DNA from 3 places in the Caballeronia sp. Lep1P3 genome. Region 2 is predicted to be linked to each of the others. Evidence: predicted binding sites of a transcription regulator. Region 2 holds the regulator's gene; each other region holds the start of a gene.

Region 1 (10,300 bases), on a different replicon from region 2:
ATGCCAATACGCTCGCGGATTACCGGACGCTTTATCGCACGTATCGGGGCGATGCGCGGCTGCAGACGGTTCATGCGCGCTTTCCGGTCATCGCGATTTGGGACGACCACGAGTTCTCGGACGACTGCTGGCAGGACCATCAGACCTACACGAACGCGAACGTGCAGCAGACCGCGCGCCGCCGCAACGCGAATCAGGCGTGGGCGGAATACCTGCCGGTGGATTGGGGCGATGTCTCGTTCGATTTGCGCAACGCGAATTACGACAACATCCGCATTTATCGCGACTTCCACTTCGGCTCGCTGCTGCATCTCGTCATGACCGACGAGCGGCTTTATCGCGACGATCATGTGGTGAGCGAAGCGGCCATTGCGCAATCGCTCGGCCATGATCCCGTCAACGGCAACGATCTCGTCGGCTCACGTTACTTCGTGCCGCAGCAAGTGCTTTCGCAATTCGAGGCGCAAGATACGCAGCGCCTTGGCCGCATGCCCTCGATACTCGGTCCCACTCAGACGCAGTGGTGGAAGGACACGTTGAAGGCGTCCGCCGCGACGTGGAAAGTCTGGGGCAACGAAGTCATGATGAACCGCATGTGGCTCGACCTGCGCTCGATCGCGCCCGCGCCCGACAATGTCGTCTTCGTGCTGGATGGCGATGCATGGGACGGCTATCCGTCGCACAAGGCCGATCTCACGTCGTTCCTGAAGGCGCAAGGCATTGCAAACCTCATTGCGATCACCGGCGACCTGCATGCGTTTCAGGCAGGCATCGTGCGCGATGTGCCCGATCCCGCAACGGGCACGCCCGTCATGGTGGACCTGATGTCGGCGGGCGTCAGCAGCCGGCCGTTCTTTCAGGACGCGACGACCTATGCGGCAGGCATGCCGCTCGCATCGCTTCTTACGTCGTCCGCGCTGCTCGACAGCTTCATCCAGCGGAACAATCCGGACATGCTCTATGCGGACCATGACGGCATCGGCTACGCATCGGCGACCGTCACGCCTACGCAGTTCGTCGCCATCTTCAACAAGATGAAGGGATTGAACGCGGATGGCACTGCGCCGCAAAGCCCGCTTGCCAAGCGCACGCGGCTCACGATCAATGCGGGGACCGTTGCAATCGCCGTGCAGGACAACGTCTGATTGAGCAAAGCGCTTCATCCACGAAGCGCTTGCCCGCCCATTGGTATCCGCGCTTCTGGGGGGATTTCATCGTATCGGCACGCACGTAGACTGCGTGCACATTTCGAAGGTCGCTTGCTGAAGGCAGTGCAGGAAGGCCGATGAAGTGGATAGGTGAAACCTCAAGGAGCACACCATGATCGGCAAACTCAGCGGCCTTATCTTCGTTGCGGCGTCCCTCGCCGCGTCCTATGCACTCGCAAGCGGCTATGGTCCCGCGCCGTTTTACGTTCCGGAGACCGGCGCGCCTTCGTCGCAACAAGGCATGAGCACGCAGAGCATCGCGGCGGATCAGGCCGCGACGCAAAGCAATGACGACGCGAGCGTGTCCAAGGACAAGCAGGACAGCCCGCTCATTCAGGCGCAGGACTAAGACGCTTGCAAGGCATCGGCGCTCGATATTCGCTCAAGCGTCGATGCCGATGTGCGTATGCGTGGCTTCGTCGCCCTTTGCAACGCTCCCGCGCAATCGCCCGATTTCGATGGCCGGCATGAACAGCATCGATATGACAGCGCCGAACGCAATCACGAACATGGATGTGAACGTCAGATGCAATGCGTGATGCAGCGCAAACCGAATCGCACTGTTGCTCTCGAAGTTGCCCGGCGCGGCGGATAGCAGCCGCTTGAGTTGATCCGCGCTCACTGCCGGCAATCCGCTCGCATGCGCGAGGCCATAGTTTTGCACCGCGCCGAACACCGCCGCGCCGAGCGTGTTGCCGAGATTGCGCGCGAAGAGATTGGATGCGGTCGCGCTGCCTCTCTCCGACAACGTGACGATCTCCTGAATGAGAATGAGGCACGAGACGCTCAGCATGCCCATGCCAAAGCCCATGATCGCGGAGCCGACACCGGCCCACACCGGATTGCCTTGAGGCGTGAGCAGCACGAACGGAATCGCGCCCAGCGGAAGAAACAGTGTGCCGCCTATGAGCAGGCGGCGCAGTCCGACGCGAGTGAACGTGCGCGACGTGAACGTTGCGCCGCTTGGCCAGCCGATCATCATCATCGTGAGCGCGAAACCCGCTTCGACAGGCGAACGGTGCATGACGCCCTGCACGTACATCGGCAGGAAGGTGGTCAGGCCCATCAATGCCATGCCCGCGAGCAGGGTCGCCGCATTGCCCGCCGCAATCGGTCGATGCGCCCATAGTCCGAACGAGATCATCGGGTCGGCGGCGCGCCTTTCCTGCAGCACGAAAAGCACGCTCGCCACGACGAACACCGCGATTTCCACGCCGACTCGCGCATGGTTCGGGCTGCCCGCATCGGTGAGCGCCATCATCAGCGAGGCAATGGCGGCCGTGAACAGGAATGCGCCCGCGAGGTCGATGGCGGGGCGCTGGTGCTGCTGTTGTTCATGCAGGAACAGAACGAAGAGCAACGCGGCAAGCACGCCGATAGGCACGTTGATCCAGAAGATCCACGCCCACGACAGATGACGGATGAGCAGGCCGCCAGCCATCGGGCCGAGCACCGCGGAGACCGCCCATACGCTTGCAAGATAGCCCTGCACTTTGCCGCGTTCCCTTGCAGGGTAGAGATCGCCGACGACGGTCAGCGCTACGGGCAGGATCGCGCCGGCGCCCACGCCCTGTACGAGCCGGAAGACGATCATCGCGGGCATCGACCAGGCGAAGCCCGCGAGCACCGATCCGATCACGAAGATGGCGATGCCCGCGAGCATTGCCGGTTTGCGGCCATAGATATCGGCAAGTTTGCCGAATACGACAGTGAGCGCGGTCTGCGTCAGTAAAAATGACGAGAAGACCCAGCTATAGAGATTGAGGCCGCCGAGCTGCGTGGCGATTTGCGGCATGGCGGTGGAAACGATCGTGGCTTCGATCGCTACCATGGCCATCGACGCCATCACCGCGCCAATAACGAGGGGACGAACGGTTTGCTTGGACTGGGGCTGGGGCATTCGGCTTAGGGCTTAGAGCTTTGATAGAAATGCGCCGCGATATTCGAGTTATTTATGCGGCCGCTGCAAGACACGCCATCGTATCCCGATGCAGGCAAGGCTGCTTGCGCCTACCGCAGTCATCCGCGGTTTATGCCGCCGAGTAGAATCGGGCTGACAAGCGCCTTGCCCATTCATTCACGACGAAGCGCACTCCCATGATCAAATCGCTAAGAAATCAGCTGGTGATTGCGCTGGGTTTGCTCGTGAGCGTAATCGGCATTGCGCAAGGCATCAGTTCTTATCAGTTGTGCAAGGCCGGCATGAGCGCGCTGCTCGATCTGCGGCTCGAACAGGTGGCGGCGCGCATGCGCGATGGCTTTGCCGAGGGCATTCCCGCGAATCCCGCGCGCGGCTCGCAAGATGACCGCGATGTCGTCGTCGTCGTGTGGAAACCGGGGCTGGATGGGCCGTTTCGCACGACGGACCCGTCGCTGCGCTTCTCGCCCGATGCACAGCCGGGCTTCTCTAACGCGACGGTCAACGACGAACCCTGGCGCATCTTCACGCGGCAGGAACCGACGATGACGATTCAGGTTGCGCAACGCTCATCGGTGCGGCGCGCGCTTTCGGAGGCAAGCGCCACGAAAACGCTATGGCCTATCGCCGTTTTGTTGCCGTTGATGTGGATGGCAGTCGCGCTCGTCGTGCAACGCTCTCTGCGCGAACTCAATAGGCTAGGCCAGGAAGTGCAGGCAATCGATGCCGGTCACTTGCAGCCGCTGCCGACTGTCGGCGTGCCCGCCGAAATCTCTCCGTTCATTCATTCGATCAACACGATGATCGAGCGGCTTGCGAAGTCCATCGAAAGCGAGCGCAAGTTTATCGCCGATGCCGCGCACGAATTGCGCACGCCGCTTACCGCGCTTCAGCTACAGGCGGATAACTTGGCGCCGCATATCGCGCCGGGCAATCGGGAACGTTTTCAGGAATTGCGGCGCGGCATTGCGCGCAGCGGCAGTCTCATCACGCAACTGTTGCGTTTGGCGCGCGCCGATGCGCCGATGAACGGCAGCGCTCTTTCGCGCGTGGATGTATCGACGGTTGTAAGAGACGCAGTGGCGGATGTCTTGCCGATTGCCTTCGAGCGCGGCCTCGATCTCGGCGCGGGAGAAGTCTTTAGCGCACACGTTCGGGCGCTGGAAACGGACATCGGCATGGCGGTAAAGAACTTACTTTCGAACGCGGTCCGCTATACGCCCGATGGCGGCACCATCGATCTGCGCATGCGGCGCGACGAGGACTTGATCTGGGTGGACGTCATCGATACAGGGCCGGGCATCGCGGAAGAAGCTCTGCCTCGCGTATTCGATCGTTTTTTTCGCGCCAATGCGGACATAGAAGGAAGCGGCCTCGGGCTTTCGATCGTCAAAGCCATCGCCGCGCGCTATAACGGAGAAGTGTCGCTGCGCAATAGGAGCGATGGGAGATCGGGCATCGTCGCATCCATTGGCTTTCCCTTGGACGAAAACATCGAAGGCTTCGCTAAGAGAACGAGTGCGGCTACTGCCTGAGAATGGCGACTACAATGCATTCGCCGCTTGGCGCGAACGCTGCGAATCAATCGATCGTGCGCTTCGCTCTTTGCGCTGACGCCAGCACGGCGGCGCGTTGCCGTGTCCACTGCGGTGTGCAAGGTGCAACATGCGAATTCTTCTGATCGAAGACGATGTGCAAATCGGAACGAGCCTCATGCGCGCGTTGAAGGATGCCGATTACGCCGTCGATTGGGTGCGCGATGGCAGCGCGGGCCGCAAGGCCATGGATGCCGCCGACTATACGGTCGTGCTGCTCGATCTCGGCTTGCCGGGCCTGAGCGGCATCGAGCTTTTACGGCAGGCGCGCAGTGCGGGCAATGCGACGCCCGTACTCATTCTCACCGCACGCGACGATCTCGATACGCGCGTGCAAGGCCTGGATCTCGGCGCCGACGACTATCTGCTCAAGCCCTTCGACATGCCTGAACTGCTTGCCCGCATTCGCGCGGTGCTGCGCAGGAAAGCCGGTTATGCGGTTTCCCGTCTTGGCGATGAATCGATCAATCTCAATCTCGACCAGCGCACGCTCACATGCGGCGAAACCTCGGGCGTGCTGTCCGCGCGCGAATTCGCATTGATGCACGCGCTGATGGAACGCCCCGGCACCATTTTCTCGCGCGATCAACTGGAAGACCGCTTATATGGCTGGGGAAAGGAAGTCGAAAGCAATGCGGTTGACGTGCTCATTCATTCGGTGCGCAAGAAATTCGGCGCGAGCGTGATTCGCAACGTGCGCGGCCTCGGCTGGACGGTCATGCTTGGACAAGCCGGACGTGAAGCGGCCCGCGACGAAGCGAAATAGCGACGCTAGAAACGCAATGCATCGTCGCGCGGTTTGATCGCGCCGCAGAACGGCAGGCTATCAATGCGATCGCGATGCTCGACGATTCTCATGCGATGCTCGAGATCCGCCAGGTCGCTCGATGAAGCGAGATAGGCGTCGATTGCGCGGTCTTCCCTTGTATGAAAGAGATCGCCGAGAGATTTGGAAAGTCGTTGGAACATGATGGACTCCGTCGTTGAGAACGACGTCCGCGCTCGCCGGTTATGGCGTATGACTTAAAGGCCAGTTCAAAAAGCGCGCTCCGTTCGGCTGAAGATGTTCCAGCAGACGAGTGCGCAGGCTAGCTTTAAGAAAGCTTCGTGAATGTCAGCGCGGCGTTCGAAGCGAGTGCGGAGGCGACGGAAACCATGGAGCCAAGAATGAGTCCGTTCGACGACCCAACGGAATTTGCCGAGGCCGCTGCCGTGTTCCGTGCGACGCCTGGCGATAACCGGTTGGATGCCGCGCTCGCGAAGCCGGCGGCGATGCGAGTCAGAATCGTAACCACGGTCGGCGTAGATGACCTTGGGCTTGCGAAGCGGTCGGCCGCGAGTGCCACGAATCGGCGGGATGGCGTCGACCAGCGGAAGCAGTTGGGTGACATCGTTGCGGTTTGCACCGGTCAGAATCGCGCTGACTGGAACGCCGTTGGCGTCTACGAGGACGTGGTGCTTGGAGCCTGGTCGCGCACGATCGGTGGGGTTTGGCCCAGTTTTTGGCCCGCCCCAACGGCTCGCACGGACGATGAATCGACAGCCGCATGTGAGAAGTCGAGCTGGCCCGACTCGCGCAGCTTGTCGAGCAGCAGCCCATGCAATCTGTCCCACACCCCGGCCTGCTGCCAGTCGTGCAACCGACGCCAGCAGGTCGCGCCAGAGCCGAAGCCTAGCCGCGTCGGTAGATGGTTCCAACGGATACCTGTCTTCAGAACGAGCAGGATGCCATTCAATGCTGCACGGTCCGAGACCGGTAGGCGCCCGGGGTAACGCTTGCGTCGCGGTCTGGGCGCTGGAAGTAGTGGTTCGATCAGTGCCCACAGTTCGTCATCGATGATAGGTGCCGGCATTCCTTGATCCGTTGTTCAGGCATCCAAGGTTAACCGTTTCGAAGAAAAGTAAACAGCCCTTCCGAGCTCTTTTTGAACTGGCCTTTTAAAGCGGCCGCCGATGCAACGAAGGTTAAGCCGCCCGACTTAGCCGTAAATGAGCCGCCATGAACCGTTCGGCGGCGCACGGTGCGTTCTCTTTCAGGCACTGCCGCGTCGCACCATCCCGTGCTATCGTGTTTCATACGGATTTCATACGCAACGGGAGCGCATTCGCTTACGCGCTTCTTGCCGAAACGTGCTTCGTGAAGGCCGCCATGAACGATCTGCCTCGTACCCTCAGTGCCCGCGATCGAGTCGAACTGCTCTGCTGGCTTACATGCGGCAGCCTCGGCGCTTTTTATCTCAATGGCGACTGGCCGGCGGCGGCGTTTCATGTGCAAGCCGCGCATAAATGGCTGGACAGACACGAACGGCTTGCCGACTGGCTCACGGTTGCCAAGCTCGCCGCCCTTGCGCGCGATCTTGCCACGCGCCATTGCGCGCTTCTCGAAGCGGACTGGGCACGCGACGCCGTGGAAGAAATACTCGACAGCGAAGACCTCAATTATCAGTCCGATGTCGTGAGACAGGTGTTCGACGACTGCCGCCGCGCGCTTGCGCCCAAGCATTTGCCCGAATAAGTAGCCTAAGCGCGCGCTGGCGCAAATCCCTGTATGGATGTACAGTGAGGCCATTTTTTCGACAGGGCCTCAAGGCGCTTTTGCGCCAGCCTCTTTGCCGTCGATGGACGCTTCGTCTTCCGCTAACGCCAAGCTGCATTCGCCTAACGCATCGCGCCGCATCGCGCATCTGGACATGGACGCATTCTTTGCGTCCGTCGAACTGCTGCGCTATCCCGAGTTGCGCGGTGAGCCGGTGGTCGTCGGCGGCGGGCGCAACGCGACGCCCGAGACGCTTCCCGACGGCACGCGCCGCTTCCAGCGCTTGCGAGATTACGCGGGCCGCGGTGTCGTGACGACATCCACTTACGAGGCGCGCAAGTTCGGCGTGTTCTCTGCAATGGGCATGATGAAGGCCGCGCAACTCGCGCCCGACGCCATTCTTCTGCCCACTGACTTCGATTCTTACCGGCATTATTCGCGGCTCTTCAAGGCGGCCATCGCCACGTTCACGACGCAAATAGAGAATCGCGGCATCGACGAGATTTATATCGACGTCACGGATATGCCGGGCGATTCCGCCTATATCGGCCAGCGCATGAAAGACGCCGTGCGCGAAGCGACAGGCCTCACGTGTTCCATTTGCATCGCGCCGAACAAGCTGCTTGCGAAGATCGGCTCCGAACTCGATAAGCCCGACGGTTTGACGATTCTCACGATGGACGATTTGCCGACGCGCATATGGCCGCTCGCCGCGCGCAAAGTGAACGGCATTGGGCCTAAGGCAAATCAAAAGCTGGCCGCAGTCGGCATCGTGACGGTAGGGGACATCGCCGCAGCGGATCTGGCGCTCTTGCAGACGCATTTCGGCCCGACCTATGCCGCCTGGCTCGCGCGCATCGCGCAGGGGCAGGATGAACGTCCAGTAGTCGTTAGTTCGGCGCCGAAATCCATGAGCCGCGAGACGACATTCGAGCGCGACCTGCATCCAAAGCATGATCGCGCGACGTTGTCTTCCGAATTCACCGGCTTATGCAAGCGCGTCGCCGATGATTTGCAGCGCAAAGGCTATGTTGGCCGCACAGTGGGCATCAAGCTGCGGTTCGACGACTTCCGCACGGTCACGCGCGACTTGACGGTTCCGGTCGCCACTGCCGATGCGAGCGAGATTCGCCGCGCGGCGACCGAGTGCCTGAAGCGCATTGTGCTGGACCGAAAGCTCAGGCTTCTCGGCGTGCGCGTAAGCGCGCTTCATGCAGCGGACGAAAGCGGCGGCTTCATCGCACCGGTGCAAGTCGAGTTGCCGTTCGACGCACTGGAAGATTAATCGTCTTACGGTTCTGCTTCGTCATTCTTTAGAAGAATTAAACAAATTCTTCCTTGGTGAAGCGCCACACATACATCGATAAATCTCACCGATAAGTTGTTGGCGTGCCCCGCTACGAAGGGCACGCTTACTAAGCTCGCCTATCGGTCCGCTCTCGCGGTCCATCGGCATAGTTCGGGAGAGCGATATTGATCAAGCGGACGTTGGTCTACGTGGCGAGTTGCGCGCTAGGCTCGGGGACGGCTGGAGCGCAGGAGGTTTTCACGCAAGCAGGCACGCAAGGCATCGGTATCGGCGCAGCGTATTCTTTAGGGCCGCGCTTTGGCGTGCATGCGGATTTCAACGGCATCGACTTTCATCACGACATTTTCCTTGGCGGCAATCGCTATAAGGACGATGCTCGCTTGCGGCAAGGCGGCGTCTATCTGGACTATTTCCCGCTGGAACACCGCGGCTGGCGGATAACAGCGGGCGTGCGTTTCAACGACGATTCCATCGAGGCGGTGTCCTCGCCCGATAACGGAACCTACTCGTTCGACGGTAAGCGCTATCCCGCGCCACCCGGTGCGACGGCGACCGCGACCGCGAAGTATCCGCTTGCAATGCCTTACTTCGGCATCGGCTTCGGGCACAAGCCGCAAGGCAAGGGCTTTGGCTTCATTGCCGATATCGGCGTCGCTTATGGCGAACCGCGCACGAGCTATACGCTCTCGCCCTCACTTTCCGAAATGGTCGGACCAGCGCAGAGCGCGACGCTCGTCAGCACGGGCGAGCGGGAAGTGCGCGACAAGGCATGGCGGTTCCGCTGGTATCCGGTCGGACAAATAGGCATTTCATACCGGTTCTGATGACGCGGCTTTAGCGTGGCGACGGATAAGGAAATCGCATATCGTTCGTTGCCCGCCGCGCGCGCACGGCGTAGATTCGTCGTCTGTTCGCCGTTTTCAACATAATCGTGACGACTCTTTCTCTCATTGACGATGCGCCTTCCGAAGGCGTCGCGCAACGCATCGACATTCGTGCTTTCGACGCTCCCCTGGGCGCCGAAGTCATCGGGCTGGATTTGTCGAAGCCGCTATCGCAAGCGGACTTCGCGCGCATTCACCGCGCGCATCTCGACCATCACGTCCTCGTGTTCCGCGACCTCGACATCACGCCGGAACAGCAGATTGCCTTCAGCCGGCGCTTCGGCCCGTTGCAGATTCATGTGCTGCATCAGTTCGGGCTTGGCGGACATCCCGAGGTGCTGATCGTGTCGAACATCATCGAGAACGGCAAGCCGATCGGACTGGGCGATGCCGGTCATTTCTGGCATTCCGATCTGTCGTACAAGGAGAAGCCGAGCCTCGGTTCGATGCTGCACGCGCAGGAGTTGCCGGCGACGGGCGGCGATACGCTTTTCTCGAATCAGCATCTCGCATGGGACACGCTGCCTGCGCATTTGCAGAAAGCGGTGCAAGGGCGCGCGGCGGAACACACGTATCTGGCCAAATACGCGGAGTTGCAAAAGCGCAGTCCGTGGCGTCCGAATCTGACGGCGGCACAGATCGCCGAGGTGAAGCCCGTGGTGCATCCGATCGTGCGAACGCATCCGGAAACGGGACGCAAGGCGCTTTTCGTGAGCGAGCACTTCACGACGCGCGTAATCGGCATGCCGGAGGACGAAAGCCGCGTATTGCTCGATGAACTCTTTGCGCATAGCGTGCGTGCGGACTTCGTTTATCGCCATGTATGGCGCGATCGCGACATGGTGTTCTG
Region 2 (10,300 bases):
GAGCCGCCAAGCGTGACCACGCGCCGCACGTCTACCACGATGCCGTCGCGGTGCGCGTCATCCGCGTGATCCGCGCCATCGTCGGCGCGATAGAGCGCGAGATCGTGAGGACGCACATACGCAAGCGCCCGGCCGCTGAAATGGGCGTGCGCCTGGATCGATTGCGCGGCGCCATCGGCGATGAAGCCGTTTGCATCGACGTGTCCCTGCAGGCGGTTGGCCGCGCCGAGAAACTCGTACACGAACGAGGTCTGCGGATGATCGTACACATCCTGCGGGCTGCCCACCTGCTCCACGCGCCCATGATTCATCACGACGATGCGGTCCGCCACTTCCAGCGCCTCTTCCTGATCGTGCGTGACGAAAAGCGTCGAGATATGCAGGTCGTCGTGAAGACGACGCAGCCAGCTGCGCAGTTCCTTGCGCACCTTGGCGTCGAGCGCGCCGAATGGCTCGTCGAGCAGCAGCACTTTCGGTTCGACCGCGAGCGCGCGTGCAAGCGCGATACGTTGCCGCTGCCCGCCCGATAGTTCGGAAGGAAAGCGCTGCGCGAGCCAGTCGAGCTGCACGAGCTTCAGCAGTTCATGCACTTTCTCGCGGATCGCCGCTTCCGACGGACGCTCGCGGCGCGGCTTCACGCGCAAACCGAACGCGACGTTTTCGAACACCGTCATATGCCGGAACAGCGCGTAATGCTGGAACACGAATCCAACTTGCCGTTCGCGCGCGCCGACTTGCGCAACGTCTTCGCCATTCAGCACGACCTGGCCTGCATCGGCATGTTCGAGGCCTGCAATCACGCGCAAAAGCGTGGTCTTGCCGCAACCCGATGGCCCGAGCAGCGCGACGAGTTCGCCCGCCCGAAAGTCGAGCGTGACGTTGTCGAGGGCGGTGAAATCGCCGAAGCGCTTCTGCAAATTGCGAACGATGATGCTCATGATTGCGTTCCTTGGTTCTGTGCGCCAGCGCCGACATCGGCGAGCGATTGCGACATGCGCCGCTCCGCGATCAGCTTGAGCCCGAGCGTGACGAGCGCAAGCAGCGCGAGCAGCGAGGCCACTGCGAACGCGGCCGAGAAGTTGTATTCGTTATAGAGAATTTCGACGTGCAGCGGCATGGTGTCGGTCTGCCCGCGAATATGGCCCGAGACGACCGATACCGCGCCGAATTCGCCCATCGCGCGCGCGTTGCAGAGAATCACGCCATAGAGCAGGCCCCAGCGCACGTTCGGCAGCGTGACGCGGCGAAAGATCTGCCAGCCGGACGCGCCGAGAACGTGCGCGGCTTCTTCCTCGTCGTTGCCTTGCGCCTGCATCAGGGGAATCAGTTCGCGCGCGACGAACGGGAACGTCACGAAGATGGTGGCGAGCACGATTCCCGGCACCGCGAAGATGATCTGCACGTCATGCGCGGCGAGCCACGGACCGAACCAGCCCTGCGCGCCGAACATCAGCACGTAAATGAGGCCTGAAATCACGGGCGAAACCGAAAACGGCAAGTCGATGAGCGTGGTCAGGAGCGCCTTGCCGCGAAACTCGAACTTCGCGATTGCCCATGACGCCGCCAGCCCGAACACGACGTTGAGCGGCACCGCGATTGCGGCCGTCGTCAGCGTGAGCTCGATGGCCGACCACGCGTCCGGGTCCTTCAGCGATTCGAAGTAATAGCCGATGCCTTTCGCGAACGCCTGCGCGAACACCGCGACGAGCGGCACGACGAGAAAAAGCGCGAGAAACAGGAGCGCAATGCCCGTGAGCAGCCAGCGCACGGCGCGCGGCTCGGTGACGGGATCGAGCTTGCGCGCGCTGCGCGCGGCGCTCGTATCGAGCGGCAGTACCTTGCTCATGCGTCACCTCGCGCGACATGAAGCGACGGCGCGGTCGCGGGCGCGGCGCCCGTCCTGCTCGTGCGCCGCTGCAGGAGCCATTGCAGCGTGTTGATGAGGAGCAGCATCAGAAACGACACACACAGCATCACGACGGCGAGCGCGGTCGCGCCCGCGTAGTCGTATTGCTCGAGCTTCGTGATGATGAGCAGCGACGTGATCTCGGACTTCATCGGCACGTTGCCGGCGATAAAAATCACCGAGCCGTATTCGCCGAGCGCACGCGCGAACGCGAGCGCGAAACCCGTCAGCAAGGCCGGAAGCACGGAGGGAAGAACGACGCGGCGAAACGTCAGCCAGCGCGTCGCGCCGAGGCACGCGGCGGCTTCTTCCTGCTCGCGCTCGAAGTCTTCGAGCACGGGCTGCACTGTGCGGACGACGAACGGCAGCCCGATGAACGTGAGCGCAACGAGCACGCCGAGCGGCGTGAACGCGATCTTGATGCCGAGCGGCGCGAGATACTGGCCGATCCATCCGTTGCCCGCGTAGACCGCTGCGAGCGAGATGCCGGCAACCGACGTCGGCAGCGCGAACGGCAGATCGACGATGGCATCGACGATACGCTTCATCGGGAACGTGTAACGCACGAGCACCCACGCGACCAGAAAGCCGAACACCGCGTTGATGAGCGCCCCGCCGAGCGCCGCGCCGAACGTCAGCCGGTAAGAAGCCAGCACGCGCGGCGCCGTGACCGCGCGCACGAATTGCGCCCAGTCGAGCGTCGCTGTCTTGGCGAAGGTCGCGGCGAGCGGTATCAGCACCACGAGGCTCAGATACGCGAGCGTGATGCCGAGCGTCAAGCCGAAGCCCGGCAGTGCGCTCGGCTTGCGCAGAGTGAAAGTCGTCATCCTTGGAACGTCCTATTTCCAGTGCGCCGGGGAGCGCGTGTCGCTACGGGCTTGTGTTGCCGGCGGCGTCGTGGCGCGCCGCTCGGTTTCTCATCTGGTCGCGCTTACTGCGGCTGATAGATCGAATCGAACACGCCGCCATCCGCGAAATGCGTCTTCTGAGCCTTCGCCCAGCCGCCGAAGGTATCGTCGATGGTGTAGAGCTTGAGCTTCGGGAACTGCTTCGTGAGTTCGGCGGGCACTTTGTCCGAGCGCGGACGATAGAAATTGCGCGCGGCGATCTGCTGGCCTTCGTCGCTATAGAGATACTTCAGATATGCCTCGGCGAGCTTGCGCGTGCCGTGCTTGTCGACGACCTTGTCGACCACTGCGACCGGCGGCTCGGCCAGAATGCTCACCGACGGCACCACGATCTCGAACTTCTCCGGACCGAATTCCTTCAGTGAGAGAAACGCCTCGTTTTCCCACGCGATCAGCACGTCGCCCTGACCGCGCTGCACGAAGCTCGTCGTTGCGCCGCGCGCACCCGAGTCGAGCACGCCGGCGTTCTTGTACAGCTTCGCGACGAAATCCTTCGCCGTCTGCTCGTTGCCGCCCGGCTTGTGCTGCGCATAGGCCCACGCCGCGAGATAGTTCCAGCGCGCGCCGCCTGACGTTTTCGGGTTCGGCGTGACGATGGAGACGCCCGGCTTCGTCAGATCGTCCCAGTCCTTGATGTGCTTGGGATTGCCCTTGCGCACGAGGAAGACGATCGTCGAGGTATAGGGCGATGCGTTGTCCGGAAGACGCTTCTGCCAGTCGCCGCCGACGAGACCCTTGCTCGCGAGCGCGTCGATGTCGTAGGCGAGCGCGAGCGTCACGACGTCGGCCTGCAAGCCGTCCAGAACCGCGCGCGCCTGACCGCCCGAGCCGCCGTGCGACTGCTTGAACGTGACCGTTTCGCCGGTCTCGGCTTTCCATTTCTTCGCGAAAGCCTGGTTGAAGTCCTGATACAGCTCGCGCGTGGGATCGTAGGAGACATTCAGAAACGACGTCTCCGCATGCGCCGGAACGCTCGCCCCCACAGTCGCGCCGACGCTCGCCGCCGTCAGTGCGAGCGCCGTCAGCAGTTTCCTCGCGCTGGTTCCCAATCCCGTCCTCGTGCTTTGCATTCCCCGTTCTCCGTCTTATCGAATTGACGGATTCAGTCTAACGAGCCTCCTATATGAACAGAAATAATCGTTTTTCACTTTTTTATATCCGATGATGCTAAGGCCGCAGCGACATCTCACGAGCGATCGGCGGCGGGTGTGCGTCGGGCGCTGCGGCGAGAACTTAAAGTAAAGCTTGAAAACCGCGAAATACTGTATAAAAATACAGTCATTGTTCTTCCACCGTTGCACAGAGGCCCGAGCCAGTGACCAGAACCTCCAAACTAACCGCGCGGCAGCAGCAGGTCTTCGAATTGATCCAGCGCGCGATCGAACGCACCGGCTTTCCGCCCACGCGCGCGGAGATTGCCGCTGAATTGGGCTTCAGTTCGGCGAATTCGGCGGAAGAACACCTGCGGGCACTGGCGCGCAAGGGCGTCATCGAACTGGCGGCGGGTTCATCGCGGGGCATCCGGCTGATCGCGGAAGCGAGCCGGTCGGAGGAACTGCCGCATCAGTTCACGCTGCCGCATCCGAGCATCATGCAGTTGTCCCTGCCACTCGTCGGGCGTGTCGCGGCGGGCAGTCCTATCCTCGCCCAGGAGCACATCGCGCAGCACTACGCGTGCGATCCCGCGCTGTTCTCCAGCAAGCCGGACTATCTGCTGAAGGTGCGCGGCCTGTCCATGCGCGATGCCGGCATCCTCGACGGCGACCTGCTCGCCGTGCAAAAGCGCACGGAGGCGAAGGACGGGCAGATCGTCGTCGCGCGTATCGGCGACGACGTCACCGTGAAGCGCTGGAAGCGCCTGCCGGATGGCGTCGAACTGATCGCGGAGAACCCGGACTACGAGAACATCTTCGTGCGCTCGGGCAGCGGCGAGTTCGCGCTCGAAGGCATCGCGGTGGGCCTGATTCGCTCAGGCGAGTTTTAACGGTCGAGCGGCGACGTCGACGCAAGACGCGCCGAGAGCGTTCGCCTCACCTCACGCCACGCACGACGCGGCGCGTTTCGAATACATCGAGCATGGTCGGCAGCCGAACGCGGCTCGCCGCAGTGCGTCCTATCGTCTGGAGAGTCATGATGGAACGTTTTGCCCGTTTGCTGCCCTTCCGCCAGTTCGGCCGCCTGCGTCATCTGCGCGCGTTGATCTCCTGCGGTGCCACAGCGCGTCCGCGCGCCGAAGCCGCGCCTGATCTCTTCGACGAAATGCCGGCGCTGCCTTCGCGGCAGCCCGCGTTCGCGCGTGTATCGCTTGCTCAGCCCGTCTATGCGGAACCGGCGCCGCGTGCCCCGGTGCGCGTGTACCGCAGCGAGTCGCGGCTCATCATGGTCGGGAAGATCGGCGAAGTGTCGCGCATGATCGACCGCTGTATCGACGAGGAACGCGCGGCGCTGTCGGGCGGCACGCTCGCGTAACTTCGCGTTTGTTTAAATCGCGGGATCGTTCGCGCGTGCGTGTGGTCAATCGGAAAACCGCATCCACGAAGAGGCGCTTTCGCCGCATGTCCCGCACTACCCGTTCTATTGCCGTCAGCCTTGCGGTTCTTGCGCTCGTCGCCGCGCTCGGACTGGTGTACGCGTCGCCGTATATCGCGTTGGAGCGCGTCAAGCGCGCTGCCGATGCGCGCGACGCGCAGACCGTCAATGAGTACGTCGACTTTCCGGCGCTGCGCACGAGCCTGAAGGATCAGGTCGCGGCGCTCCTGACCCGGCGCATCGATGTGCAGAAGAACGGCAATCCGCTCGCCATCATCGGCGCGATGATCGGCGCGGCGCTCGTCGGGCCGCTAGTGGACTCATATGCGACGCCGGACGGCGTAGCCGCCATTCTCAATGGCATCCCGCCTCGCGGCGAGCCCGGCGAACGGCCGCCCGCGCCACGGCAAACCGATAGCCCGACAACCGCCGGCAGCGCGCCAGGAATTGACGCGGAGCAACCGCCGCAAACGACGGCCGGATATCGCGACATCGACACGTTCGTGGTGACGTATCAGCACGGCGTCGGCGATGCCCGCTATTCAGCCATCTTTCATCGCAGCGGTCTGATTTCGTGGAAGCTCGTCGCCGTCGATCTCAACGGCTGACGCGCCTCCGAACGCACGCGCGAACGGCTCACGCGCCGGCTTCGGCCTTCACCGGCTTGGCCGCGTAAGCCGCCTCGTCTTCCGCTTCGGCGGATTCTCCGGCCTGGCAGACGGCCACGAGAATGCTGCACGAGACGCGGTCGAGCAAGGGCGTGTTGCCCGCGCCCATCCACCATCGCGCGAGTCCGCTGCGGCAGCGATGCCCCACGACGACGAGATCCACCTTGAGGTTTTCGGCCAGCGCCGCGATCTCGTCGATCGGATGCCCGAACGCGAAGTGCCCTTGCGCCTGCAAGCCGCGCTCGCGCAGCCATTCGACGCCCTCCTGCAGGATGTCCCGCGCGGCGTCCTCGAAACGCCCGCAGGCCACGTCGGTCAAGAGCCCGGCGCTTTGCGCAATGCTCGAGCGCATGTCCACGACCGCGAGGACGTGCGTTTCGGCGTTGAGATCGAGCGCAAGATTAGCGCCCTGACGCAGTGCCTTGCGGCCTTCTCTGGAGCCGTCGTAGCACAGCAGAATCTTTCTGTAACTTGTCATCATGCCTCCCTGCCGCATCGCGGATTGACTGCGGCGTAAGCTCATCATCGTGCGCCGCGGCAGGCGTGGCAACGATGGAAAACGCTAACCCAATGCGAGGGCGCGCGAGACTGCCCTTTTGACGCTAGCTTGTGCCGTGCCAGATACCCGCACAGCCCCGCCTGGCAAGGCGCCGGCTACGCGTGCCGCATCGCATCGTAAGCGTCCCGCACCGATTCGACTCGCGCGCGCAGCGTGCGGTTGCATGCCGGCGTTGCCCTGGTGCATTGGATTACACTAGCCCGCTGTATTTCCCAGTCAGGCTCGGCAGGCGAACGCATGACAAACCCGAACAGGCCAATCGCAGCGGACGAAACAAGCGCGCCCGCGATCGAATTCAGCGAAGTCAGAAAACAGTACGGCTCGAGAAACGTGGTCGACGGGCTTTCGTTCGACGTGCGCCCGGGCGAATGCTTCGGCTTGCTCGGCCCGAACGGCGCCGGCAAAACGACGACGCTCAAGATGCTGCTCGGCATCACGTCGCCGGATGGCGGCGCGATCAGACTCGTCGGCGAACCGGTGCCGTCGCGGGCGCGCTTCGCCCGCGAGCGCGTCGGCGTCGTGCCGCAGTTCGACAATCTCGATCCCGATTTCACCGTCCGCGAAAATCTGCAGGTCTTCGGCCGCTATTTCGGCATCGACGGGGCGCGCATGAACGCACTCGTGCCGTCGCTGCTCGAATTCGCGCGGCTCGAGAGCAAGGCCGATGCGCGCGTCGGCGAACTGTCGGGCGGCATGAAGCGGCGGCTCACGCTCGCACGCGCGCTCGTCAACGATCCCGATGTGCTCGTGATGGACGAGCCCACGACGGGCCTCGATCCGCAGGCGCGCCATCTCATCTGGGAGCGCTTACGTTCACTGCTCGCGCGCGGCAAGACCATCCTTCTCACGACGCATTTCATGGAAGAAGCCGAGCGCCTGTGCGACCGGCTCTGCGTGATCGAGGAAGGGCGCAAGATCGCGGAAGGCCGGCCGCACGACCTGATTGCTTCGGTAATCGGCTCGGACGTGATCGAAATCTACGGACCCGATCCACAGGCGCTCGCGGTGGAACTCGCGCCGCTCGTCGAGCGCATCGAAGTGAGCGGCGAGACGCTTTTTTGCTACGTCGACGATCCGCAGCCCGTGCACGCGCGCGTCAAGGGACGCGACGGCGTGCGCTACCTGCATCGTCCGGCGAATCTGGAAGATGTATTCCTGCGCCTGACCGGGCGCGAGATGGTGGATTGAAAACCGGCGGACTAGAAACGGGTGGATCAAACAGCGATGGAAACTTTCGACGAAGCGCGCGTCGGCGCGAAAAAGCCTCGCCGCAGCATGCCGCACGCGGACAGCGCCACGCCCTTCTCCGCTGCGCTGCCCGCCAACGCGACGCACTGGATGTCGGTCTGGCGGCGCAATTACCTCGTGTGGAAGAAGCTCGCGATTGCATCGATGATCGGCAATCTCGCCGACCCGATGATCTATCTCTTCGGTCTCGGGCTCGGCCTCGGCCTGATGGTCGGACACGTCGATGGCGTCTCGTACATCGCGTTTCTCGCGGCGGGCACGGTCGCCTCGAGCGTGATGATGTCCGCGAGCTTCGAAGCGATGTACTCGGGCTTTTCGCGCATGCACGTCCAGCGCACGTGGGAGGCGATCATGCACACGCCGCTCACGCTCGGCGACATCGTGCTCGGCGAAATCGTCTGGGCCGCGAGCAAGTCGGTGCTCTCGGGCGTCGCGATCATGCTAGTCGCGGGCGCGCTCGGCTACGCGAGTTTTCCGTCGATGCTGCTCGCGCTGCCCGCGATTGTGCTGACGGGGCTTGCGTTCGCGAGCACGGCGATGATCGTGACCGCGCTCGCACCGAGCTACGACTTCTTCATGTTCTATCAGACGCTCGCGCTCACGCCGATGCTCCTTCTCTCCGGCGTGTTCTTTCCCGTCGCGCAACTGCCCGCGCTCGCGCGGTGCGCGACCGAAGCGCTGCCGCTCTTTCACGCCGTCGAACTGATTCGTCCCGCGATGCTCGGCCGTCCTCTCACCGACGTCGCGCTGCATGCGGGGGTGCTGATCGCGTATGCGGTGCTGCCTTTTTTCGCCTGCGCATGGCTCTTCAGGCGTCGCATGATGAAATGAAAAAGGCGATGGCCCCGCGCGGTCCATCGCCCGATCGCAGCTAAAAACGACGCGTTACTTCACCGGAAACTCGTTGTGACCGCCGAAGCCGAAGCGCATCGCGGAAAGCAGCCGCTCCGGAAAAAGGTCGGCGTCGCGCGAGCGGAAGCGCGTGTACAGCGCCGCCGATAGCACCTGCGCCGGCACCGCTTCCTCGATGGCAGCCTGAATCGTCCAGCGCCCCTCGCCGCTATCGGCCACTTCGCCCGAGAAGTGTTCTAGCCCGCTATCGCCCGCGAGCGCGCCCGCCGTCAAGTCCAGCAGCCACGACGACACCACGCTGCCGCGCCGCCACACTTCCGCGATATCGGCGAGATCGAGCGTGTAGCGCTCGTTTTCGGCGAGATCCGTCGATTCCTTGTGCTTCAGGATGTGGAAGCCTTCGGCATACGCCTGCATCAGCCCGTACTCGATGCCGTTGTGCACCATCTTCACGAAGTGTCCCGATCCGACCGGCCCGCAGTGCATGTAGCCGTTCTCGACGCGCGGATCGCGCCCTTCGCGGCTGGGCGTCGCGGGAATGTCGCCGCGTCCCGGCGCGAGCGTCGCGAGGATCGGATCGAGCCGGCGCACGACGGCTTCGTCGCCGCCGATCATCATGCAGTAGCCGCGTGTCAGGCCCCAGACGCCGCCCGACGTGCCGACATCCACGTAATGCACGCCCTGCTCGCGAAACCGCGCCGCGCGGCGGATGTCGTCCTTGTAGAAGCTGTTGCCGCCGTCGATCACCACGTCGTCGGCCTGCAGGATGTTGTGCAGGTCGTCGAGCGTGTCCTCGGTGATCTTGCCCGCGGGCAGCATCAGCCAGATCACGCGCGGCGCGCCGAGCTTCGAGACGAGATCGCCCAGGTTTTCCGTGCCGGTCGCGCCTTCGCTTGCGAGCGCGTCCGTCGCCTGCGGATTGTGGTCGTACACGACGCAATCGTGTCCGCCGCGCATCAGACGTCTGCCGATATTGCCGCCCATACGCCCCAAACCTACGATGCCGATTTGCATGGTCGATTACTCCGCCGGATTGGACTTGACGCGCTCGAGCTGCTTTTTCGCAGCCTCGTAGACGCCTTCGAGCGTGAAGCCGAACTTCGTCTTGAGCGCCTTGAGCGGAGCCGATGCCCCGAACGTGTGCATCACGATGGTCGCGCCGAAGCGCCCGACGTAGCGATCCCAGCCGAGCGTCGCGGCCTGCTCCACCGCGACGCGCGCGTGTACGTCCGGCGGCAGCACCGAATCCTTATAGGCGTCGTCCTGCTTCTCGAAGATGTCCCAGGACGGCATCGACACCACGCGCGCCGCGACGCCCTCGCTCTTCAGCTTCTCGTAGGCCTCGACGCACAGCGACACTTCGCTGCCCGTCGCGAGCAGCAGCACCTCGGGCTTCTTGCCGCCGTCGGCATCGGCGAGCACGTAGGCGCCGCGCCGCACGCCTTCGGCCGACGCGTACTTCGTGCGGTCGAACGTCGGCAGCGGCTGGCGCGTCACGACGATGCACGACGGCTCCTTCGAAAACGACAGCGCGACGCGCCATGCTTCGGCCACTTCGTTCGCATCGGCGGGACGCAGCGTGCATAGCCCCGGCACGCCGCGCAACGAGGCGAGCTGCTCGATCGGCTGA
Region 3 (10,300 bases), 690 kb from region 2:
GCGGCGCTCGCCTCGGGCGTGCTGTCGTTCGCGTGGCAGGGCTGGCCGTACAAGCTCGGGCTGCTCGCGGCGGTGCTCGCGGGCGTCGGCGTCGGCATTGCGCTGAGTGTCGTCGAGGGAAGAAAGCCGCGCATCAAGCGCGCGAAGGAGCGCGCGCAATGAACTACGTCGTCCTGATTCTCGGCATGGCGCTCGTGACGTATCTCGTGCGCGCCGCCGTGTTCGTGCTCGGCGAACGGCTCACGTTCGCGCCTGTCGTTCGCAGCGCGCTCGGCTTCGTGCCGGTGACGGTGCTCACCGCGATCATCGTGCCGATGACCGTCTCGCCGCACGGCAGCGGCGCCGAACTGACGTGGCGCAATCCGCAGTTGATCGCGGCGGCGGTCGCCATCGTCGTGTGTGCGCTCACACGCCGCGCGTTGCTGACGATCGCCGTGTCGCTCGCAGTCTTCTTCATCTGGCAGCTCGTCGTGCTGCGCTAACCGTTTGCTCAGTGCGGCTTTCAAAAAGCCCTCAAGTTTCCGGTTCGCGCGCCGATATCTGAAACGAACGGCCTCCGCCCACGCGCGAGGCCGCAGGCATTTCCCGCCGTCGGACGAACGACGGGCGGAACCGGAAACCGACATGCGTCAAATCACCCTTTCGTTGCGCGACGAGACGATCGCTTCGCTGCATCGCGACTTCGAGGCGTTCCTGCGCCTGTCGCTCAAGCTCGACCCGCAGTTCGTCACGCCGTCGTTCGAGGACTTCCTGCGCGCGAAGCTGCTCGACAACGATACGCCGCTCACGGAACAGGCCGTGCAGCGCATGCTCACGCACGGCCAGTACGCGTGGGCCAAGCGCGCGCTCGACAAGGAATTCCCGGATGTCGTCGAAATTCTGATCCGTCAGGCGGCGGAACACGGCTTCGCGTTCGCGATCCGCTCGGACTGGAACGCCGAGGACCTCCTGAAGGCGTCGCGCGAATGGGCGGCGGCCATCGTCGCGGAAGCAAAGGGCGATGTCGCTCAGGTGGACGTGCTCGCCTCGCAGATCAAATCGGCGGCGGCCGATATCCGCGACGTCGAGGAGAAGATGCAGACGCCCGCGTGGCGGCTCGCAGATTCGCTGCGCCAGCGCGTGTTCGAAGCGAAGCTCGCGGTGGAAACGAATGTCGGCTCGAACGCGCGCGAGAAGCTCGGCGAATTGCGCTGCCTGCTGCGGCTCGGCATCTTCTACGGATCGATTCAAAAGCAGGAAGCGCAGCAGTTGCTCGAATACCTGCGTTCGCTGCGGCCCGAGCTTTTCGTCGAAGAGCCGTATGACGGCTTCACGCGCTTTGCCGCGTGGCTGCGCAGCGTGTTCGGGCATTCTCCGCGGATGCCTCGCGCCTCACGCGCGCAGCGCTAGCTTCAGTCCCACATGCCTTTGAGCCGCGCGGCGATGTCGATTTTGGCTTTCGCCGCCGCAGCCAGGCCCGACGATGTCGGCGCGGTCACGACCGGCGCGGGCGGCCACGCGGCGGCCTCGAAATTCGGCATCAGATGCGGCGGGATGAAACGCGTGCGCTGCGCCCAGACGTGGCGGTCGCCGAGATTCGTCTGGTTGTGCACATAGAAGCGCTGCGGCGTGACGATGTGCAGGTCTTCTTTCGCGCGCGTCATCGCAACATAGAGCAGACGGCGCTCTTCGTCGATTTCCTCGTCGCTGCCCGTGCCGAGATCGGACGGAATGCAGCCGTCGACGCCATTCAGCACGAACACGTTGCGCCACTCCTGGCCCTTCGCGGAATGGATGGTCGAGAGAATCAGATAGTCCTCGTCGATGAGCGGCACGCCGGATTCGTCGCTCGTCGCGTCGGGCGGATCGAGCGTGAGTTCGGTGAGAAAGCGCTCGCGCGTCGGATACGTCGACGCGATGCTTTCCATCTGCAGCACGTCGCCGATGCGGATCGCCGCGTCCTCGTGATTGCGTTCGAGGTGCGGCTCGTACCAGCGGCGGACCATCTCGAACTCGGCGGGCCACGGCGACTCGCGCCCGCAGAGCTTGCCCATCAGCGCGACGAAGCGCGGCCAGTCCTCGCTCGCGCGCGCGGGCGCACCGAACGCAGCGATAGCATTCGATGCGCGCCCGGCTGTAGCGACGCTATCCAGCAGACGCCCGGCGATGGCCGGCCCGACGCCCGGCAGCAGTTGCGCGACGCGAAAACCCGCGACGCGGTCTCGCGGATTCTCGGCCCAGCGCAGCACGGCGAGGACGTCCTTGACATGCACGGAATCGAGGAACTTCAGCCCGCCGAACTTCACGAACGGGATGTTTCGCCGCGTGAGCTCGATTTCGAGCGTCGCGCTGTGATGCGCCGCCCGGAACAGCACGGCCTGCGACTTGAGCTTCATGCCCGCCTCGCGCGCCTCCAGCACTTTCTCGACGACATAACGCGCCTGATCAGCCTCGTCCGCCACGGACACGACGCGCGGCTTTTGCGCCGATGCCTTGTCGGTCCATAGATCCTTCGTGTAGCGCTCGCTGGCAAGACCGATCACCGCGTTCGACGCTTCGAGAATCGGCTGCGTCGAACGGTAGTTGCGATCCAGTGTGACGGTCGCGGCGGGCGGGTCGAAGTGCTGCGGGAAGTCGAGGATGTTGCGCACCGTCGCGCCGCGAAACGAATAGATGGACTGCGCATCGTCGCCGACGACGGTCACGCCGCGCCCGTCCGGTTTCATCGCGAGAAGAATGCTGGCTTGCAGGCGGTTCGTGTCCTGATATTCGTCGACGAGAACGTGATCGAAGCGGCTCGCGAGATCCGCCGCGATCTGCGGCTCGGCCGCGAGATGCGACCAGTAGAGCAGCAGGTCGTCGTAATCGAGAACGCTTTGCGTCTGCTTCGCGCTCACGTAGGCGGCGAAGAGGCGCTTCAGGTCCGCTTCCCACTCGCGGCACCACGGATACGACTGGTCGAGCACCGTCGCGAGCGACGCGCCCGTATTCACGACGCGCGAATAGATGGCGAAGCACGTCGATTTCGCCGGAAAGCGCTTTTCCTTCGACGACAGCCCGAGTTCGTGCCGCACGAGGTTCATGAGATCGGCGGAGTCTTCGCGGTCGTTGATGGTGAACGACGGCGCGAGTCCGATGAGATCGGCGTAATCGCGCAACAGGCGCGCGCCGACGCCGTGGAACGTGCCCGACCACGTCAATCCCTGTGCGATGGCGCTTTTGCTGCCGAGTGCGTGAGTCGCGATGCGCGTCACGCGCCGGGTCATTTCGAGCGCCGCGCGGCGTGAAAACGTCAGGAGCAGAATGCGATGCGGATCGGCGCCCTTGACGAGCAGATGCGCGACGCGATGCGCGAGCGTGTTCGTCTTGCCCGAACCCGCGCCCGCGATGACGAGCAGCGGCCCGCCGCAGCGCCCCGGCTCGTCCACGCCGAATTCGACGGCCCGGCGCTGCGCGTCGTTGAGCTTCGCGAGGTAAGCGGCGACGTGCGGCGAGGACGCGTCGTCGGCGGTGGCGGTGTCGTCTGGAAGGGTAAGCACGGAAACGCGAGCGTCAAAAAGAGTGACGCACACTGTATATCCATACAACCCGCGCACGCAAGTCTTTGCCGAAGCGCGCGATTTCCGGGCCGCAACGTGAACGCAGCGCCGGTCTAGTCGGCCTTCTTCGCGTCCTTCACCTTCGCGTCGGCGGCGGCTTCGTTCGCTTCCGATTGCGATTTCGTTTTCTTCTTGTCGGCCTTCGCCTGCGCGAGCGCCGCATCGTGGTCGGCTTCGGCCTGCTTCTTCGCGGCCTTCTTGTCGGCGTGAGTCGTCGGGGCATCGCTCGTCGTTTGTGCGAACGATACGGCGCTCGCGCTCGCGAACATTCCCGCGACGAGCGCGGCCAGCATGGCTTGGGTGCGTCGGTTCATGGCGTCCTCCGTCTTTTTATCGATGCTTTTACGATGCTATTGCCCGCGAAGCCCGATGCGGCTTCGCGGCGCGCCCGGTCAGTGCTGCTGGCCCTCATCCTTCGGCGTGTGATCCGCGGCGGCGCTCAGGTCGTCCTTCGCGGCTTCCTTGTCTGCCTTGCGATTGATCTTCGCGTTGCGGACCTGCTCCTTGTACTGCGCCTTCGCGTCCTTGCGTGCGGCCTTCATTTCGGCCTTCGACTCCTTCTTCGACGCGCGATATTCGGCGTTCGCCTGCGCATCCGCGTTGCGCTTCTGCACGAGCGGATCCGGCGATGCCGGCGCGACGACGTTCTGCGGCGGCGGGTTCATCGGCTGTGCCTGCGCGGACACCTGGCCCTGCGCGCCGGCGCCGGGCGCGGCCTGCATCGGCTGGGCGGTTTGCGCTTGTGCGCCGGTGGCTGCGAGGGCGGCAAACGCTGCGCCGATCATCAAAATTCGAGCCTTAGTCATGAGCTAGTCCTCTCTGGGTGACGTCGGCGAGCGCCTGACATCGGCGATGCGCGCGACTCTTGTCGATTAGTAGATGACCGAAGCTGCATCGATCAAACGTAAAGACCTGGCGATCGTCGGGCGAGTTTCGCGCATTCAGTCACTGTTACCGACCGTTGCACTTCGCTACATCTGCCTGCGCACGACGGATACGCGGTCCCCGGCTGCCGGAGCAGAGTCCGTGCCCGAAACCGCGCGGGCGCTGGTTTATCATTGAGGTCTTTGCGCTTTCGCCCGCCATGCCGCAACTCCAGTTCACCCTTACGGGCGACTACGTCGAACTTCACAATCTGCTCAAGCTGATGGGCCTGGCCGACAGCGGCGGCTCGGCTAAGGCGCGCGTCGCGATGGGCGACGTCACCGTCGACGGCCACGTCGAATTGCGCAAGACCTGCAAGATACGCGCGGGACAAGTCGTGATGCTCGACGGCCAGAAGATCCGCGTGCGCGCGCCGAAATAACCGCGTGGTCTGCGCCATCGATTACCCGGCATAACACGGCGCGTCATCGACATGCCGCGCGCAAGGCAATGAGCTAGTCGTCTTTCGTTCAGGTTTCAGCCGGGCGATGGCCCGCCTCTCGTCGCCCTTTTCCCTCGATCATGCAATCGCACATCACGCGCGCGAAACGCGCGCATTCGGGACCGCCGACTCTTTCCCGTCACGCCGTCGATACGGCGCGTCTCGCCGCGCCGCTCGCCATCGCGCAGCTTTCGCAGATGGCGATGGGCGTCACCGACACGATCCTGCTCGGCTCGCTCGGCCCCGACTCGCTCGCGGCCGGCGGTCTCGGCGCCAATCTCTTCTTTGTCGTCGTGACGCTGCTGCAGGGCGTGCTGACATCGGTGAGCGTGTCGGTCGCGCATGCGCGCGGCGCGAATGCCGAAGACCGCGTGCCGAGCATCTACTGGACGGGACTCGTGCTTTCGGTGCTGCTCGCGGTGCCCGCGTTCGTGCTGCTGAGCTACGCCGAGGCGATTCTGCTCGCCTTCCACGAACCGGCGACGCTCGCGCACAACGTCGGGCAATACTGCGCCGTGCTGCGCTGGGGAACGCCGGGCAGTCTCATCGGCATCGGGATGATGCGCGCGTTTCTGCCGGCCATCGGTGCGGCGAAGCGGCTTTTGTGGGTGTCCATCGGCGGCGTGTTCGTCAACGGCTTTCTCAACTACGGGCTGATTCACGGCGCTTACGGCCTGCCGCGCGAAGGCTTCGTCGGTTCGGCGGCGGCGACCACGATCACTGTGTGGCTCACGGCGCTCTCGCTCGTCGCGCTGTTGCATCTGCGGCCGCGCTACCGGCATTTCGTCGCGGCGGCGCGTCCGCATCTGCCGCTGCTCGGCGAGCTTTTCGGCATCGGCTGGCCGGTGGCGATCACCTACGGCGTCGAATCGACGCTCTTTCTCGCGACCGGGATGATGGTCGGCACGCTCGGCGAAGCGCCGCTCGCCGCGCATCAGATCGCGCTCAACGTGGCGTCCGTGGCGTTCATGGTGCCGCTCGCGATCGGGCAGGCGGCCAACGTGCGCGTCGGCTACTGGGCGGGCGCGGGCGTGCCGGTGGCGGCGCGTCACGCGGGCTTCGTCGCGATCGCGCTCGGCGTCGGGTTCATGATGTGCTCGGGCCTCGTGCTGATTACCGCGCCGCACGCGATCGTCGGCCTGTATCTGCATCTCGACGATCCCGCGAATGCGCGCACGGTGTCGCTCGCGGCGTCGCTGCTCGGCGTGGCGGCGGTGTTCCAGATCGTCGACGGCATGCAGACCGTCGGCTCGGGCTGCCTGCGCGGTCTGAAGGACACGCGCGTGCCGATGCTCGCCGCCGCGTTCGGCTACTGGGGCGTCGGATTCCCGACCGGCTATGTGCTCGCGTTTCACTTCGAGCTGGGCGCGAAGGGCTTGTGGTGGGGCCTCGCCGCCGGACTCGCGAGCGTCGCCGTTTTGATGACGCTGCGTTTTCATCGCATTAGCAGGCGGCTCGTACAAGCGCGCGGCGATCACGCCGGCGAGCGCGTCGAGACCGCGCCGCGCAGCCCCGCCTAAACTCGGGCGCATATGCAAAGCATGAATCCTTGGTTGGTCTCAAAGCGGCGCGTTGTTAGGATGAACTCGTCTCCTCCTTGAGACTTTTCCAGTAACAGGGGTTACGGCCCGCTCTGCCGAGCGGGCTTTTTTTCGTCCGTCGATCGCTCCGCTGTTCACTTCCCGGCCCGCAGTCGATTTCCCCTAGAATATTTTCGAGACGGTCGCATCGGCGAGAACGTTCCTTGCTGCGTCGCCGATCAGACTGCGATCCCGAGAAAGCGCTGGCGTCAGATCCAGCCGAGTCCAAAACAAGCAAAAAGAGGAAGCGAAGTGCCGCAAAACCGGGGAATGTTCACAGCATCAGGGAAAGTCGCGCGCGTTCGAAACCGGATGGCATCAACCGCGTCGCGATTCAAGTTGCAGCCGGGCCGGCAGGCCGCGCTCGCGCTGGCCGCCGCGTTGTGCGCGGGATGCGCCGGATGCGCGACGCGCCCGCCCGCCACCGCGTTCGACCGGCCCGCGACGCACGCGCTCGCCGCGACCGACGCGACGCCGCTCGCCGACGCGCTCGGGCCGCTCGAAAAGCAGCATCCGGACGAGTCCGCCGTGCGCCTTCTGCCGACCGGCGAGGACGCGCTGCAGGCGCGCATCGCGCTCGCGCGCGCGGCGACGAAGACGCTCGACATGCAGTACTACATCGCCAACGAGGACAACACCGGCAAGCTGCTGCTCGGCGCCGCGCTCCATGCGGCGGATCGCGGCGTGCGCGTGCGCATGCTCGTCGACGATCTGAACTTCAAGGACATCGACCGCATCATGGCGGCGCTGAACTCGCACGAGAACATCGAGATTCGCGTCTTCAATCCCTACGGAAGCGCGCAGCGCAGCTTCTACGAGCGCACGCAGAATTTCTTCACGAATCTCGATCACTTCACGCGCCGCATGCACAACAAGGCGATGATCGCGGACAACCAGATCGCGATCGTCGGCGGCCGCAATCTCGGCGACGAGTACTTCAACGCGAGCCCGACGCTGCAGTTCCGCGACATCGACGCGTTCGCCGCCGGCCCCGTCACGCACAAGATTTCCGCGAGCTTCGACGAATACTGGAACAGCACGCTCGCCTACCCCTTGAGCGCGCTGAACAAGCAAAAGTTCGATCCCGCCGATCTCGACAAGACGCGCGAAGACCTGCGCGCTCACTGGCGGCAAGAGGCCGATCAGCTGAACGCGAAACCGCTGAACGCAACGCCACTCGCGCAGCAGATAGCGCGCGGCGAGATGGGTCTGGTCTGGGCGCCGGCGGAGTTCGAAGCGGATTCGCCGTCGAAAATCGAGCATCCGCGCGACGACTACAAGAGCCCGCCGATGACGCGGCTCGCGCAACTGCTCAAGGAGGCGCAGCGCGAATTCCTCGTTCTGTCGCCGTACTTCGTGCCGCACGACGCCGGCGTGAAGGCGCTCGGCGACGCTTCGCAACGTCACGTGCGCGTCGCGGTGCTCACGAATTCGCTTGCGGCAACGGATGCCGTCGCGGTCCAGGCGGGCTATGCGCCGTATCGCATTCCGTTGCTGGAACGCGGCGTCGAACTGTACGAATTCAAGCCCTTGCAGCCCGAAGGCGAAGGCCGGCCGCCCGCCGGACTCTTCGGATCGAGTTCGCGCGCGAGCCTGCACGCGAAGGCGTATGTGGTCGATCGGAGTATCCTCGTCATCGGCTCGATGAATCTCGATCCACGCTCGGCGCAACTCAACACCGAACTCGCGCTCGTGATCCACAGCAAGCCGATCGCCGAAGAAGCCGCGCGCCTCTTCGAGCGCGGCATCTCGCCGAGAGCGAGCTGGCGCGTCGAACTGGCGAGCGCGGCGGTGACCGAGGAATTGCGGCGCACCGGTGCGCCGCAATCCGGTCTCGTCTGGACGAGTCAGGAAGACATCGGCACGGTCACGTACAACTTCGATCCCGAGGCCGGCTTCTACCGAAACGCGATGACGGGCCTCTTCATGCTGCTGCCCGTCGACAAGCAGCTTTGACCAACTTCTCGAGGAACTTCAGGCCATGACACAGGACGCGCAGGGCGATGTACGCATGGAGAAGGACACGTTCGGCGAGATCGCCGTGCCGAACGGCAAGCTGTGGGGCGCGCAAACGCAGCGCTCGCTGCAGAACTTCAAGATTTCGACCGAGAAGCAGTCGCCGGAACTGATCACCGCGCTTGCCATCGTCAAGCGCGCCGCCGCCGAGGTGAACCAGGAACTGAAGGTGCTCGACGCGAAAAAGGCGCAGGCGATCATCGCCGCCGCCGACGAAATCATCGCGGGCAAGCATCCGGACGAGTTTCCGCTCGCCGTCTGGCAGACGGGCTCCGGCACGCAGACCAACATGAACCTGAACGAGGTGATCGCGAATCGCGCGAGCGAGCTGATGGGCGGCCCGCGCGGCGAAGAACGCCTCGTGCATCCGAACGATGACGTGAACCGCGGCCAGTCGTCCAACGACGTCTTCCCGACCGCGATGCATGTGGCCGCCGCGTATGCGATCGTCAAGCATCTGGTGCCGTCGCTGAAGACGCTGCGCGAGACGCTCGACAAGAAGTCGAAGCAGTTCGCGGACATCGTGAAGATCGGCCGCACGCACTTGCAGGACGCGACGCCGCTCACGCTCGGTCAGGAGTTCTCGGGCTACGTCGCGCAACTCGATCAGGGCATCCGTCACGTCGAGGCGACGCTGCCGCATCTGTATCAGCTCGCGCAGGGCGGCACGGCGGTCGGCACCGGACTCAACGCGCATCCGGAATTCGCGACGAAGGTCGCGCAGGCGATCGGCACGCTCACCGGCCTGCCCTTCGAGACGGCGCCGAACAAGTTCGAGGTGATGGCCGCCGCCGACGCGCTCGTCGCCGCGCACGGCGCGCTGAAAACCGTGGCCGCGAGCCTGATGAAGATCGCGAACGACATCCGCTGGCTCGCGAGCGGGCCGCGCTGCGGGCTTGGTGAACTCTCGATTCCGGAGAACGAGCCGGGTAGTTCGATCATGCCGGGCAAGGTCAACCCGACGCAATCCGAAGCCGTCACGATGCTCTGCTGTCAGGTGTTCGGCAACGACGTCGCCGTGAATATCGGCGGCGCGAGCGGCAACTTCGAACTGAACGTGTTCCGGCCGATGATCGCGCATAACGTGCTGCAATCGGTTCGCCTGCTCGCGGACGGCGCGCAGAGCTTCAACGACAACTGCGCGGTCGGCATCGAGGCGAATACGGATCGCATCGACAGCCTGCTGAACGAATCGCTGATGCTCGTGACGGCGCTCAATCCGCATATCGGCTATGACAAGGCCGCGCAAATCGCGAAGAAGGCCCACAAGGAAGGCACGACGCTCAAGGCCGCCGCGCTCGCGCTCGGGCATGTGACCGAAGCGCAGTTCGACGAATGGGTGAAGCCGCACGACATGGTCGGGGGCGCATAAGCGCCTTTCTCTGCCTTTCCCTTTCCGCGACGCGCGGCGGGTCAGACCTTGCCCGCCGCGACCTCTTCCGGCTTCAGTTCGACGATCGCGTCGAGCGCGTCCTTGACGTCCATCGCGTATCGGGCGAGGCGATGCTCTTCTTCCGATGCCGGCACGAACGCGGGCACGGGCGTCGGCTGCCCCTTCTCGTCGACGGCGACGAAGACCATCAGGCAGTCGGTGGTCTGCGCAAGCTCGCCGACTTTGGGATCGCCGGCATGCACCGATACATGGATATGCATGCTGGTGCGCCCCGTCACGACCACGCGCGCGCGCAATTCGACGAGATTGCCGACGAGAATCGGCCGCCTGAAACGGATGTTGCCGACGCTTACGGTGACTGCGTAGC

What was found. The regulator LexA, encoded in region 2, represses DNA repair genes until DNA is damaged. The targets are predictions, from matches to a motif close to ACTGTATNNNNATACAGT.
Region 1: dinB (DNA polymerase IV) is a predicted target of LexA. The motif match lies at 7,265-7,282, and genes of this name have one in related genera.
Region 3: LDZ27_RS04585 (ATP-dependent helicase) is a predicted target of LexA. The motif match lies at 3,550-3,567, and genes of this name have one in related genera.

Annotation. Positions count from the first base shown of each region.
Region 1 covers NZ_CP084266.1:1,154,991-1,165,290, reverse strand. Annotated here, with positions in the region: gene LDZ27_RS19815 (alkaline phosphatase) at 1-1,145, shown strand, start outside; gene LDZ27_RS19810 (hypothetical protein) at 1,321-1,557, shown strand; gene LDZ27_RS19805 (MDR family MFS transporter) at 1,591-3,108, opposite strand; gene LDZ27_RS19800 (ATP-binding protein) at 3,306-4,661, shown strand; gene LDZ27_RS19795 (response regulator transcription factor) at 4,792-5,487, shown strand; gene LDZ27_RS19790 (DUF3563 family protein) at 5,493-5,690, opposite strand; one part of gene LDZ27_RS19785 (IS5 family transposase) at 5,757-6,226, opposite strand; one part of gene LDZ27_RS19785 (IS5 family transposase) at 6,226-6,574, opposite strand; gene LDZ27_RS19780 (hypothetical protein) at 6,604-6,798, opposite strand; gene LDZ27_RS19775 (hypothetical protein) at 6,871-7,236, shown strand; gene dinB (DNA polymerase IV) at 7,412-8,542, shown strand; gene LDZ27_RS19765 (hypothetical protein) at 8,731-9,390, shown strand; gene LDZ27_RS19760 (TauD/TfdA family dioxygenase) at 9,498-10,300, shown strand, end outside.
Region 2 covers NZ_CP084265.1:1,665,973-1,676,272, forward strand. Annotated here, with positions in the region: gene LDZ27_RS07805 (sulfate/molybdate ABC transporter ATP-binding protein) at 1-938, opposite strand, end outside; gene cysW (sulfate ABC transporter permease subunit CysW) at 935-1,846, opposite strand; gene cysT (sulfate ABC transporter permease subunit CysT) at 1,843-2,733, opposite strand; gene LDZ27_RS07820 (sulfate ABC transporter substrate-binding protein) at 2,838-3,884, opposite strand; gene lexA (transcriptional repressor LexA) at 4,130-4,798, shown strand; gene LDZ27_RS07830 (hypothetical protein) at 4,948-5,283, shown strand; gene LDZ27_RS07835 (DUF2939 domain-containing protein) at 5,370-5,951, shown strand; gene LDZ27_RS07840 (universal stress protein) at 5,980-6,489, opposite strand; gene nodI (nodulation factor ABC transporter ATP-binding protein NodI) at 6,808-7,758, shown strand; gene LDZ27_RS07850 (ABC transporter permease) at 7,846-8,649, shown strand; gene gnd (phosphogluconate dehydrogenase (NAD(+)-dependent, decarboxylating)) at 8,704-9,684, opposite strand; gene tkt (transketolase) at 9,691-10,300, opposite strand, start outside.
Region 3 covers NZ_CP084265.1:976,700-986,999, reverse strand. Annotated here, with positions in the region: gene LDZ27_RS04600 (AzlC family ABC transporter permease) at 1-162, shown strand, start outside; gene LDZ27_RS04595 (AzlD domain-containing protein) at 159-482, shown strand; gene LDZ27_RS04590 (DUF4088 family protein) at 625-1,389, shown strand; gene LDZ27_RS04585 (ATP-dependent helicase) at 1,392-3,518, opposite strand; gene LDZ27_RS04580 (hypothetical protein) at 3,632-3,892, opposite strand; gene LDZ27_RS04575 (hypothetical protein) at 3,971-4,384, opposite strand; gene LDZ27_RS04570 (hypothetical protein) at 4,458-4,640, shown strand; gene LDZ27_RS04565 (RNA-binding S4 domain-containing protein) at 4,663-4,884, shown strand; gene LDZ27_RS04560 (MATE family efflux transporter) at 5,025-6,464, shown strand; gene LDZ27_RS04555 (phospholipase D family protein) at 6,837-8,480, shown strand; gene fumC (class II fumarate hydratase) at 8,506-9,912, shown strand; gene LDZ27_RS04545 (acyl-CoA thioesterase) at 9,954-10,300, opposite strand, start outside.